Rhodopseudomonas palustris: one gene and its partner. The protein of the gene in region 2 interacts with the protein of the main gene of each other region in a pairwise test. Links are inferred from orthologs where the notes say so. Each region holds a gene or a part of one and is shown on either strand. Other genes may lie near its edges.

Region 1 (6,637 bases), 3.7 Mb from region 2 along the record:
ACTTCGGCACAACCGAGCCGTTCGACGCCAGCACGTTGCCGAACCGCACCGAGATCAGCCGCATTGCCGGCTTGTCACCCAGAGAAGTGGTGAGTTCACGATCGAGCGCCTGGCAATACAGTTCGGCGAACCGCTTGGTGAGGCCGAGCATCGACACCGGCTCGATCGCCTTGTCGGTCGAAATCATCACCATCGCCTCGGCGCCGGACGCTCGCGCCGCATCGGCCACGTTGACCGAGCCGAAAATATTGGTCTTGACGCCCTCGCCCCAGTCGCGCTCAAGGATTGGCACATGCTTCAGAGCGGCGGCGTGGAACACAAGATCAGGTTTGAAGTCGTTAAACAGCTGAAATATACGTGCGCGATCGCGGATATCTGCGATCCGGCCCTCGATTTTTGTGCTGCTCGCTCGGGCAGCTAAGGCTTCGGTTGCAGCGTAAAGCGCGGGTTCCGAATGCTCGATTACCAGCAACCGGGCGGCACCAAAAGTGGCGACTCGGTCGCACATTTCGTGCCCTATCGACCCCCCGCCACCCGTAACCGCGATCGCTTTTCCGCGAAGCAATTCCTCCAGTCTGGAGTAGTCGATATTAACACTGGGCCTCAGCAAAAGATCCTCGACAGCAACCGGTGCCAAGCGCGGTGCGTCGCGGCTTTCTTCGAGCGAAGGCAACCGACTGACTGTGAGTCCCAGCTTGCGAGCCTTCATCAAAATCGCCTCGGGCTCAGCGTCTTTCTCAAACGCTGACGGCGTCATCACCACATGGCGGATCGGCCTATTCCGACCAGCAAAATCCTGCACGACATCCGCCAAATCGTCGAGCCCACCAAGCACGGGAATGCTGCGGATTGACTGCCCCCGATCAGATGACGCGGGGGACAAAATGCCGACCGCCCAAAGTCTGTTGACCGCTCCACTTTCAATACCTCGCAGAAACACCTCTGCATCAGCAGCCCGGCCAACCAATAGCGTCGGCGCTGCATCCGTCCGGCGAGCCTTGTTTCGCGTGCGGGTGTAGCGGAAGTAGCGATAAGCGAGGCGGGAACCTGCGAGGAAGAACACCTCGAGAAACCAATACAAAACGATCGTGGTTTTCCCGAGGAAGAACGCACCGTAGATATTCGGCGCAAGAAAAATGTAGTCAAGCACCAGAAGTGCAACTGTCAAAGTGGTCGCTGCTCTCAAAATGTTGAGCAGGTCAGGAATCGAGATGAAACGCCACTTGGTCGTGGTTAGCTGAAAAACATAGCAAACAAAGAAACTGAAGAAGACGAAGTAGGGCAGAACGTTCAGCAACAGCGGCAGACGATCGACCAGATTCTCGCCATCGAACCGAAGATAAAAACTGAGAAGGACTGCCGCTGCGGTAGCCAAGGCATCGTGGGCAGCGATCAGCCAATTCCGATACGAAAACGAAGAAATAGGTGCCAACATCGCCCGCCCTGCAATCAGATAGTGTGAATAGTTATTGCCCCTCGCGCGCCCGCGCCACCAGTGAGGTGGTACTGAAACCCGGCAGCACGTCGACCAGCAGCACGTCGCCCCCCTTGGCCGCAACGATCTCGTGGCCGACCACCTGCTCGCGGGTGTAGTCGCCGCCTTTGACCAGGACGCTCGGCTCGATCCGCGTGATCAGCCGGAGCGGGGTATCTTCTTCAAAGATCGCCACCAGGTCGACCGCTTCGAGCGCGGCCAGGACCTCGGCGCGGGCGCGTTCGTGCTGCACCGGCCGGCTTTCGCCCTTCAGCCGGCGCACCGAGGCGTCGCTGTTCAGCCCGACGATCAGCCGATCACAAGCACCGCGCGCTGCGGTCAACACCTTGACGTGGCCCGGGTGCAGAATGTCGAAGCAGCCATTGGTGAAGCCGACCCGAAGACCTTCGCGGCGCCACTGCTTCAGCCGCTCGTCGAGCTCGGCATCGCTGCCGATGATCTTCTCTTCCGCCGCCAGCGAGGCATGCGGCAGGATTCGCCGGCGTAGTTCGGCCGGCGTCACCACCGCGGTGCCGTTCTTGCTCACCGCGACCGCCGCTGCCGCACTCGCCGCGCGCATCGCGGTGGCCCAGTTCGCCCCGGAAGCCAACACCACGGCCAGCACAGCCGCCACCGTATCGCCGGCTCCGGAGACGTCCCGCACCTTTACCGGCAGCGCCGGCACATGGATCGGTTCGCCCCCGCGCGGCACCAGCGTCATGCCGTGCTCGCTCTTGGTCACCAGCATCGCCTCGCATTCGGCGAGCGCCATCGCATCCTGAGCCGCCGTGGCAATCTCGTCATCGGTTGCTGCTGCGCTTCGCGTCGCCGCGGTGAATTCCTTGCGGTTCGGCGTCAGCAGCGTGGCACCGCGATAGATCGCGAAGTTGGCGCTTTTCGGATCGACGATCACGCGCTTGCCGAGTTTTTTGGCGGCATCGATCGTGTCGCGAATAACCCGCGCCGTCAGCACGCCTTTGGCATAGTCGGACAGCAGCACGATGTCGGCACGGGCAAGCTGCGGCAGGATCGCATCGAGCAGGCGTTGCTCGACGTCCGTAGCGGCCGGCGCCGCCGTCTCCCAATCGGCCCGCAGCATGTGGGTCGAAAAGTGCTCGGAGACGAACCGCACCTTGCGGGTGGTCGGCCGCGACGCATCGCGCACCAACACCGGCTCGATCCGTGGCTCGCTGCCGAGTTCGGTTTCCAAAAGACGCCCGGTAGCGTCATCGCCGATCAGGCCGACGAAGATGCAGCGCGCACCAATCGCCGCGATATTGCGGGCGACGTTACCGGCGCCGCCGATATTGGTTTCGCTGCGTTGAACCGCGATCACCGGAGCCGGAGCTTCCGGAGAAATCCGCGACACCTCGCCATAGACGAACTCGTCGAGCATCAGGTCGCCGACGCACAGGACGGTCTGACGAGCGATCGCTTGCAGCAGGGCGTCGAAGCTGAACATCCGAATCCAAACGGTTGCGTGCGATCAGCGGAAACGATCGCTGCGGTCGAGGTAACCAGTGACGTAAGACGTGACCGCCTCTTCGAGCGGGGTGAATCCGCCATTGTAGCCAGCGGCACGCAGCCGGTCGCCCTCGCTCTGGGTGAAGTATTGATAGCTGCCGCGAATCTGTTCCGGCATGTCGATGTACTCCATCTGCGGCGGCGTGCCGAGCGCCGCATAGGCGGCCAGGATCAGGTCGCGGAAGCTCCGGGCATGGCTGGTGCCGACGTTGAAGATGCCGCTGACGCTAGGCGAAGCGAACAGCCACATCATCACCCGCACTACGTCGTCGACATAGATGAAGTCGCGGCGCTGGTCGCCGTCGGCAATACCGTCGCGGTGCGACTTGAACAGCTGGACCACCCGGCCGGACTTGATGTCGTCGAACCGCCGCGCCAGCACGCTGGCCATGGTGTCCTTGTGGTATTCGTTCGGGCCGAACACATTGAAGAACTTCAGGCCGGCCCATTGCGGCGGCAGCTTGTGGCCCTTGGCGGCGCGCTCGGCGACCACCAGGTCGAACAGATGCTTGCTCCAGCCATATAGGTTCATCGGCCGCAGCTGTTTCAGCGCGGCCAGCGAGAAATCATCGTCGAACCCGTGTTCGCCGTCGCCATAGGTCGCCGCCGACGAGGCGTAGATCAGCGGCGTGCCGGTCTCGGTACACCAGTCCAGCAGCCGCAGCGACAGCCGGAAATTGTTCTCCATCACCATGTCGCCATCGGTGGCGGTGGTCGCGGAGATCGCCCCCATGTGAAAGACCGCATCGAGCTTGCGGCCTTTCAGCCAGTCGGCGAGTTCCGCCGGCGGCACGAAATCGGCCAGCTGCCGCTTGGCGAGGTTCTTCCACTTGCCGTCGTGGCCGAGAAAGTCGGACACAGCGACGTCGGCCCGACCGGCGTCGTTCAGCGCCGCGACCAGATTCGATCCGATGAACCCGGCGCCCCCGGTGACCAGCAGCATGACTTCTCCGCCTCGATTTGCGCGGCCACCTTTGCCCCACTCCGCCCGGGCAGGCAACTTCAACTCTGAATTGCTGTGAATGCGGAATGGGCTCGGCGCGAAATGCCGGCTGGACGCGGGCCGCCGCAGGCGCTAACCGGCTGGGCCGATCAGCCCCTGCTAGGCAGGGCAACAGAACAAGCGATGAATTACGAATCACTCAAAGCCAGCCTGGCGACCGCGCCGGACCGCAACGAGACCAGCCCGGTGCTGCTGGTCCCGTATATGTGGATCGGCGATTTCGTGCGCTGCCACACCGTGGTGCGGGTCCTGAAGGACCGTTGGCCGAACCGGCCGGTCGACGTTCTCACCACCACGCTGTGCGCGCCGCTGGTCGACTACATGCCCGGCGTCCGCCAGGGCATCGTCTGGGACCTGCCGCGCAGCAAGATCTCGCTGTCTGAAGAGCGGGCGCTGGCGGCGAAGCTGCGGCAGCAGGGCTACGGCGCCTCGGTGGTGATGCCGCGCACCTTCAAATCCACCATCGCCCCTTGGCTTGCCGGTATCCCGAAACGCACCGGCTTCATCGGCGAGGTCCGGTTCGGCCTGCTCAATGACTGGCGGCGCGGCGAGAAGGCGCTGCCGCGGATGATCGACCGCTGCGCCGCGCTGGCGCTGCCGCCCCTGCCCGAACTGCCGCTGGATTGGCCCGAACCGCAGCTTCAGGTGCCGGAAGCCGAAATCGCGGCCTGGCGGCAGGCGAACGGCCTGTACGGTCGGACCGTGGTGGCGCTCGCGCCCGGCGCCGTCGGGCCGGCGAAGCGCTGGAGCTATTACGTCGAGGCGGGCAAGGCGCTGGCCGAGCGCGGTTTTGAGGTCTGGGTGGTCGGCGGCCCGGGCGAAACCGTCAAGGCGCAGGAAATCGTCGCGGCCGGTGGCCCGAATGTCCGCGACCTCACCGGCACCAACCTGCGCAACGGCATCCTGGCGCTGGCGGCGGCGGACCTGGTGATCTCCAATGATTCCGGGCTGCTCCACGTCTCCGCGGCGATCGGCAGCCGGACCATCGGCATTTTCGGCCCGACCAGCCCCTGGCATTACGCTCCGCTCAACCCGATCGAGACGGTGATCCAGGCGCCCGGGGATATCCCGTGCCGGCCCTGCCACAAGCCGATCTGCCGAATGGAGCACCACCGCTGCATGCGCGACATCGCGGTCGAGGACGTGACCACCGCGGCGCTGCAAGCGCTGCAGGCCGCCGGCATCGCACCGGCGGTCTGAGCCCTTGGGTTGCGCCGGCCTCCGCCCTGCGCTTTACCAGGGCCTTGAGCTTCAGCCTTCAGGTGTGACGTGAGCCAGGACAAGATCGCCGCCCATTTCCAGCTCTCGCTTGCCGCCATGACTGCGGCCGCCGGCGATGCGGCTCTGCTGGCGGCGTCGCGGGCGATCGCGGCGGCATCGATCAAGGCGCTGAAGCAGGGCCGCAAGATCCTGCTCGCCGGCAATGGCGGCAGCGCTGCCGACGCCCAGCACATCGCCGCCGAGATCATCGGCCGCTACAAGCGCGAGCGCGCTGCCTGGCCGGCGGTGGCGCTGACCACCGACACTTCGGCGCTCACCGCGATCGCCAATGACTACGGCTTCGAGCGCGTGTTCGCCCGGCAAGTCGAAGGTCTTGGCCAGCCCGGCGACGTCTTCATCGGCATCACCACCTCCGGGCGCTCGCCCAACATCCTCGCGGCGCTCGAGGTGGCGCGTCAACGCGGCCTCGTCACCGTCGGAATGACTGGCCCGAGCGGCGGATCGATGGGCGCGCGGTGCGATCATCTCCTGGTCGCGCCTGGACCCGAAACCGCATTGGTTCAGCAGATCCATCTGATGGCCGCGCATGCGATCTGCGACGAGATCGAGGTCGCGCTCGGAACGCCAGCGCCATGACTGCGTCCGCGCCGTGCCGTCCCGCCGCCTTTCTCGATCGCGACGGCGTCATCAACTACAACGATCATTATGTCGGCACGCGCGAACGCGTGCGATGGATGCCGGGCATCGCCGCGGCGATCCGGCAACTCAACACGGCCGGCTACTACGTCTTCATCATCACCAACCAATCCGGCGTCGCGCGCGGCATGTTCAGCGAGGACGACGTCCGAGCCTTGCATCGCTGGATGCTGGATGAGTTGAATACCCAAGGCGCGCGGATCGACGATGTGCGGTTCTGCCCGCATCATGTCGAAGGAACGCTCGACGCCTATCGGGTGGCCTGCGAGCATCGTAAACCGGGCCCGGGCATGATCCTCGATCTGGCCAAGACTTGGCCGGTGGACATGACGCGCAGCTTCGTGATCGGCGACAGCGCAAGCGACGTTGAAGCCGCGAAGGCTGCCGGCATTCCCGGTTTTCGCTTCGAAGGCGAAGACATCGACGTCTTCGTCAAACAGGTTCTGATCGAGATGCAGCGCGCCGCTGCATCCAACTAACCGAGTAGCTGCTCCGCCGCCTCGATCGCCTGCCGCGCCGAGGGGCCACCGCTCTTGCCGCCGAGCACCCGCAGCGGGCCGCTGCCGACCGGGCCTGTCAGTCCTGGATCGGTCGCCACATAGATACCGACCAGCGGCACCCGATACGCGGCGGCCAAATGCAGCAGGCCAGTATCAACCCCGATCACCACCATGGCGCCGGCGATCACGCCCGCGGTAAGATCGAGCGACTGACGCGGC
Region 2 (6,688 bases):
TGATGCGGGTCGCGACCTTCGCGCAGTCCGGACAGATGATCGCAGACGCGCTGCGGGTGCAGTCGCGGATGGCGGAGCTGCAGATCCAGGAAGCCTCGGGCGTGAAGTCCGAGAGCTTCGCCGGCTACGGCGCCGACGCCCAGCACGTCGTCAATCTGCAGGTCGGGGTCACCCGCGCGCAGTCTTACATCGATGCGGCGACGCTGGCCGGCGGCAAAGTCCAGGTGATGTATTCGGCGGCCGGCTCGATCGCCGACATCGTAACGCAGCTCCGCTCGCAGCTCAGTGCGGCGTCGACTGGAAGCACCACCGAAGCGACCTCGGCGATCAGCTCGGCGCAGCAGATGCTGCAGCAGGTGGGGTCGCTGCTGAATACGCAATACGACGGCCAATACGTATTTGCCGGCAGTAAGACATCGACGCCGCCGGTCGATCTCAGCAGCTTTGCCTCGAGCGCCGGCAGCACCACTACCGCCGACACCAGCTATTACGTCGGCGACGATGCGACCACGTCCGTCCGCGTCAGCGCCGACCAGTCGGTGGCCTACGGCGTCAATGCCGACAACTCCGCGTTCGAGCAGGTGATGCGCGTGCTGCGCTATGTGGCCAACAGTTCGTCGCTGTCCTCTGGCCAGATCGCGACGGCGCTCGATCTGGCGAGTTCCGCGCTTGATGCGACTGCCTCGGTGCAGGAAAGACTCGGAAACGCGGCGTCCGCGATCGAGAACGCCAGTGCGCGGCAGAGCGACTACAAGAGCTTCGCCTCGACGCTGGCGAGTGACCTGACCAGCGTTGACGTCGCTGCGGTCACCGCCGAACTGTCGACCTACCAGTCGCAATTGACCGCGTCGTATTCGGCGATCGGCAAGATCTTCAGTCTCAATCTTGCCAGCTATCTGAAATGACGAGGCGGCGCCGCACCGCCTAGCGGTGGGTGAACTGCGGTGCGCGTTTTTCGAGGAAGGCTTGAATGCCCTCGCGGGCGTCGGCGCTGGCGAAGCGGGCATGCAACTCGCGGCGTTCGAACAGGATGCCTTCGGCGAGCGTGCTTTCGAATGCGCGGTTGAGGCTTTCCTTCAGCGCCATCAGGGCGGGGGCGGAGAACGCCGCGATCGTGGTGGCCAGCGCCACGGTCTCGTCGCGCAGTCTGTCGTCATCGACCACGCGCGACACCAGGCCGTAGCGATCGGCCTCTTCGGCGTTGAGCGGCCGCGCCGACAGGCACATGTCCATCGCCTTCGCCTTGCCGATCGCGCGCGGCAAGCGTTGCGTGCCGCCGGCGCCGGGCAACAGGCCGAGCTTGATTTCCGGCAGCGCGAATTTGGCACTGCGGCCGGCGATCACGATGTCGCAGGCGAGCGCCAATTCGCAGCCGCCGCCATAAGCGAGGCCGCCCACCGCGGCCAGCACCGGCTTTCGCACCTGACGGATCGTCTCCCAATTGCGGGTGATGAAGTTCGAGCCGTAGACGTCACTATAGCTCCACGCCGCCATCGAGGCGATGTCGGCGCCTGCCGCGAACGCGCGGGCATTGCCGGCGATCACGATCGCGCCGATGCCGTCGTCGGCATCGAACGCCAGCAGCGCGGCGCCGAGCGCATCCATCAGCGCATCGTTCAGGGCGTTGAGGACTTCAGGGCGGTTCAGCGTGATGATGCCGACCCGGCCCTGGGTTTCGGTGATAATGGGATTGGACGACAAGGTCGTGCTCCGTGATCGGTGTGCACTTTACAGATCGTTGTGCTGCAGCATCTCGCGCAGCCGGAATTTCTGGATCTTGCCGGACGGCGTCGCCGGCATCGCATCGCGGACGACTAGCCGCTCGGGGATGTATTGCAGCGCCAGCTTCTGCGCCTTCAGGAACTCGACCATTGCGGCGAAGTCGATGCTTGCGCCGGTCTTCGGCACCACCACGGCGCAGGCGCGCTCGCCAAGCCGTTCGTCCGGATAGGCGACGATCGCGACCTGGGCGACGGCGGGGTGCTTGTAGAGCAGCGCCTCGACCTCGACGACCGGGATGTTTTCGCCGCCGCGGATGATCACGTCCTTGCTGCGGCCGCTGATCCGGATGTAGCCATCGGCCGTCATGTAGGCGAGGTCGCCGGTGTCGAACCAGCCGTCGGCGTCGGTGCCGTTCCAATGCGGCCGCTTCAGATAGCCACCGAAGTTCGAACACGACCGTACCACCAGCCGGCCGATCTGGTTCGGCGGCAGCGCTTTGCCGTCGCCATCGATTACTTTCACCTCGACGCCGGGCAGCGGGCAGCCGTCGGTGGTCGAGGCGAGCTTGTCGTCGTCGTCGAGCTTGATCAGCGTCACCGCGCCGTTCTCGGTCATGCCCCAGGCCGACACGATCTTGGCGCCGAGACCGGCCTGAGCCTGTTCGACCAGCGGCCCGGGAATCGGCGCGCCGGCGCACAGGAAGGTCTTCAGGCTGGGTACCGGCTCGTCGCTCTCCTTCACCACGCGGGTCAGGTCGGTGAGGAACGGCGTCGACGCCATGGTGAAGGTGACGCGCTCGGTGCGAATCAGTTCGGCCGCTTTCGTCGGCTCCCAGATGTCCTGCAGCACCGCGCTGGCGCGCAGCATGATCGGCATCATCAGCCCGTACATGAAGCCGGTCTGATGTGCCATCGGCGACGCCATCAGGATCACGTCGGACTCGCGAAGCGCGAGCCGCTGCGCGTAGGGCACGATATTGGCCATCAGCGTGTTGGCGCTGTGCATCACGCCTTTCGGCTCGCCGGTGGTGCCGGAGGTGTAGATCAGTTGTGTGATGTCGTCAGGAGAAGGACGGCTGCCTTGAAGGATCGTCGCGGCGTCCGGCTGCTTTTCCCATTCGGGCGTTGTCAGCAGCGTGTCGAAATCGTCTGCACCGCCGCCATCGACCACGACGATCGTACGCAGAGCCGGCAGATCGGGCTGCAGGCTACGCGCCATCGCTTCATGGTCGAAGCCGCGGAAGCTCTTCGGCACCACCAGTACCTTGGCGTCGCCGTGCTTCAGCATGAACGACAGCTCGCGCTCACGGAAGATCGGCATTAGCGGGTTGAGCACCGCGCCGATCCGCGAGCAGGCGAGATACAGCACGGTGAACTGCCACCAGTTCGGCAGCTGCATCGCGACGACATCGCCGTGGCCGACGCCGAGCCGGCTGAGGCCAACCGCGACGCGATCGGCCAGCGTCGGGAGCTCGCGGTAGCTGAAGCGGCGCACCGCGCCGCCGTCGAGCCGAACCGCGGTCAGTGCGACTTTGTCGGGGCAATACGCCGCGCAGGCATCGAGATCGTCGTTGATGGTTCGGTCGTGCCACAGGCCGGCGGCGATGCTCGCGGCGCGGCGTGGCGGCAGCAGAACGGCGTCGAACTCCATGTTTCCCCCGGAATAGTTGTTCGTTATGGACGCGAAATGTCGGGCGGCGCCTCCGTTCAGGCCGGCACTGCGGCGCGGCCGGCCCGGTGGCGCGCGATGATCGTCTTCATGATCTGCGCGGTGCCGTCGCCGATCTGGAAGCCGAGCACGTCGCGCAGCCGCTGCTCCATCGGGCCGCGGTCGTAGCCACCGTGGCCGTGCATCAGCAGGCATTGATGGATCACGTCGTAAGCGAGCTTCGGCGCCCACCATTTGCACATCGCGGCCTCGGCGCTGTGCGGGGCGCCGTGGTCCTTTAGCCAAAGCGCCTGCAGGCACAACAGACGCGCGGCCTCGACCTGGGTGTCGAGGTCAGCGAGCGGATGCGACACGCCCTGAAACGCCGACAGCGGTTTGCCGAACGCCTGCCGCTCCGCGACATGCGCCCAGGTCTCCTCGAGTGCGACGCGCGCGACGGCGAGCACTTGCAGGCCGATCAGCGCGCGGGAGAAGTCAAAGCCCTGCATCACCTGGACGAAGCCCTTGTTCTCGTCGCCGAGCCGATGCGCGGTCGGGACGCGAACGTTCTCGAAAAACAGCGAGCCGCGGCCGATCGCACGCTGGCCGTGGCAGTCGAACCTGTTGCGGGTGATGCCGGGCAGGTCCATCGGAATCAGCAGCGCGGTGACGCCATGTGCGCCGGCGTCGATCGAGCCGGTGCGGCCGAACACTACCGCCGCATCCGCCTGATCGGCTGCGGAGATCGAAGTCTTCTCGCCATTGACGATGTAGTCGTCGCCGTCGCGCTCGATCCGCAGCCGCAGGTTCGCCGCATCCGAGCCGCCGCGCGGTTCGGTCAGCGCGATCGCGAACAGCGCGTCGCCGGCGATCAGCTTCGTCAGCCACGGCTGCACGATCTCGCGCTGGCCGTGCTGCGACAGGATCTGACCGTTCAGCGAGGCCAGCAGATTGACGTAGGACATGCTGAGGTCGGCGCGCGCGATCTCCTCGTGGATCACGCCGGCCGCGAGGCTGCCCATGCCGAGCCCGCCGCAGGCTTCCGGCAGTTCGGGCGCGATGAAGCCCATCTCGCCCATCGCCTTCATCAAGCCGCGGTCGAGCACCCGCGTCCGGTCGCGTTCCTGAAATCCCGGCGCGATCCGGTCGGCGGCGAACCGCCGGGCCTGCGTGGCCAGCGCCACGAGGTCTTCATTCAAATATGGATTCATGCCTCGCCCTCCTTGAGAATTCGAGCGCCGGCGTTGCCGGCGCCGTTCGTCGGCGGGAGAGCGGTTATTTGATGTACTTGCGGAATTCGGGCTTACGTTTCTCCTGCAGCGCCTTGACGCCTTCGCGCGATTCCTCTGTGTCGTAATAGAGTTTCAGCGCGTACATCCCCATGCCGGCGATGCCGGCTTGATGCGCTGTGTCCATGTTGAAGCTGCGCTTGGCGATCGCGAGCGCGGTCGGTGACCGTTCGCACAGCTCTTCGCCCCACTTCTGCACTTCGGCATCGAGCTCCTCGTGCGGCACGCAGAGATTGGCGAGGCCCATCGCCTCGGCTTCCTTGCCCGAGTAACGCCGGCACATGTACCAGATCTCGCGGGCCTTCTTTTCTCCGACGACGCGGGCCAGGAACGCGGTGCCGTAGCCGGGATCGACCGAGCCCATCTTCGGGCCGACCTGGCCGAAGATCGCCTTCTCCGAGCAGATCGTCAGGTCGCAGATCGTCGCCAGCACATTGCCGCCGCCGATCGCATAGCCCTGGACGCGGGCGATCACCGGCTTGGGCACGTCGCGGATCGCAGTGTGCAGTTCCTCCATCGGCAGCCCGACGGTGCCGCGACCGTCGTAATTGCCGTCGTGGGTGGACTGATCGCCGCCGGTGCAGAAGGCGCGGTCGCCGGCGCCGGCCAGTACGATCGCCCCGACGTCCTTGTCGTAGCCCGCCTTGTACAGGGCCTTGATCAACTCGTCGCAGGTGGTGCCGCGGAACGCATTCATCTTGTCCGGACGGTTGATGATGATCCACGCCACGCCGTTGCGGATTTCATAGATCAGGTCTTCGAACTGCATCGGAATCCTCCCGTTATTGTTGATTGGGCTCAGCCGTTCATCGTCAGGCCGCCGGAGACGCTCAGCACCTGGCCGGTGATGAAGCCGGCGTCGTCGCTGCCGAAGAACGCGATCGCGCCGGCGAGATCGTCCGGCTTGCCGAGCCGGCCGATCGGAATCGCCTTGGTGAAGGCTTCGATCAGTTTTTCCGGATTGGCGGCGCCGGAGGTCACGCCGGCGAGCAGCGCGGTGTCGGTCGGCCCCGGGCAGACGACGTTGACGGTGATGCCGTGGCGGGCGTGTTCGCGTGCCAGGGTCTTGGAGAATGCGACGAGGCCGCCTTTGCAGGCGGCGTACACCGCTTCGCCCGACGAGCCGACGCGCGCTGCGTCAGAGGCGATGTTGACGATGCGGCCGTAGCGCCGCTCGACCATGCCGGGCAGCACCGCGTGATGCATGTGCAGCGCGCCGGTGAGGTTGATGGCGATCAGTCGCTCCCATTCGCCCGGCTCGCTCTTGGTGAACGGCTTGAAGATGTCCCAGCCGGCGTTGTTGACCAGAATGTCCACCGGCCCGAGTTTGTCCGTCGTCGTCGCGATCGCGGCGTCGACGCTTTTGCGGTCGGCGATGTCGCAGCGGATCGCTTCGGCCGCGCCACCCGCGGCGCGGATCTCGCCGGCGATCTTCTCGGCGGCGTCGAGATTGAGGTCGAGCACTGCGACCTTGGCCCCGTCCTGCGCAAACCGGCGACACGTCGCCCCGCCGATGCCGCCGCCACCACCCGTGATCACCGCCGTTTTGTTCTGCAGCCGCGCCATCCTCGCTCGCTCCTCTTTGATTCTGATCTGTTTTTCCCCAGGAAGCCCGCGGTCGAAGCTGGCAACTAGGACAATATATTGCTATATTTAGTCAGCGTTGCGAAGATGCGTCAAGATGGTCAATGATGGCAAATAAGCGCACGAGTGCCGATAATGTTGCAGATGCGAAGATGGAATTGGCCAACCGGCTGTTCTTTCGTCTCTATCAATGCGCCAATATGTTGCATAAAACCGGCACGCGGGCGGTCGAAGCCGAGGGGCTGACGACGCAGCAATGGGCGGTGCTCGGAGCGCTGTCGCGACCCGCTGTGGCGAACGGCATGAGCATCGGCGATCTGGCGCGCTATCTGATGGTGAGCCGGCAGAACCTCACTGGTCTGATCGGTCGGATGGAGCGCGACGGTCATGTCGCGGTCGTTCCGGATGAGCGCGATCGCCGCTCACGGCTGGTGACGATGACCAAG

What was found.
Region 1: the proteins of badI (region 2) and rfaD interact in binary tests that used the Escherichia coli proteins (3 or more experiments, as listed by UniProt). The link is inferred for Rhodopseudomonas palustris from one-to-one orthologs.

What each region holds. Positions count from the first base shown.
Region 1 is NZ_CP058907.1:4,412,365-4,419,001, forward strand. Bases 1,952-4,835 are described here. They hold rfaD (ADP-glyceromanno-heptose 6-epimerase), read right to left. Parts: upstream 3,942-4,835; coding sequence 2,961-3,941; downstream 1,952-2,960. Other genes in these bases: rfaE1 (D-glycero-beta-D-manno-heptose-7-phosphate kinase), read right to left, coding at 1,952-2,936; waaF (lipopolysaccharide heptosyltransferase II), read left to right, coding at 4,125-4,835. Outside these bases: HZF03_RS20120 (polysaccharide biosynthesis protein), read right to left, coding at 1-1,435; more of rfaE1, read right to left, coding at 1,467-1,951; more of waaF, read left to right, coding at 4,836-5,201; HZF03_RS20140 (D-sedoheptulose 7-phosphate isomerase), read left to right, coding at 5,271-5,858; HZF03_RS20145 (HAD family hydrolase), read left to right, coding at 5,855-6,397; waaC (lipopolysaccharide heptosyltransferase I), read right to left, coding at 6,394-6,637. UniProt on the Escherichia coli protein: Catalyzes the interconversion between ADP-D-glycero-beta-D-manno-heptose and ADP-L-glycero-beta-D-manno-heptose via an epimerization at carbon 6 of the heptose.
Region 2 is NZ_CP058907.1:705,335-712,022, forward strand. Bases 3,537-6,471 are described here. They hold badI (2-ketocyclohexanecarboxyl-CoA hydrolase), read right to left. Parts: upstream 5,428-6,471; coding sequence 4,645-5,427; downstream 3,537-4,644. Other genes in these bases: aliB (cyclohexanecarboxyl-CoA dehydrogenase), read right to left, coding at 3,537-4,580; badH (2-hydroxycyclohexanecarboxyl-CoA dehydrogenase), read right to left, coding at 5,457-6,224; HZF03_RS03320 (MarR family transcriptional regulator), read left to right, coding at 6,347-6,471. In the rest of the region: HZF03_RS03290 (flagellin), read left to right, coding at 1-905; HZF03_RS03295 (enoyl-CoA hydratase-related protein), read right to left, coding at 925-1,701; aliA (cyclohexanecarboxylate-CoA ligase), read right to left, coding at 1,729-3,372; more of aliB, read right to left, coding at 3,429-3,536; more of HZF03_RS03320, read left to right, coding at 6,472-6,688. UniProt on the Escherichia coli protein: Converts o-succinylbenzoyl-CoA (OSB-CoA) to 1,4-dihydroxy-2-naphthoyl-CoA (DHNA-CoA).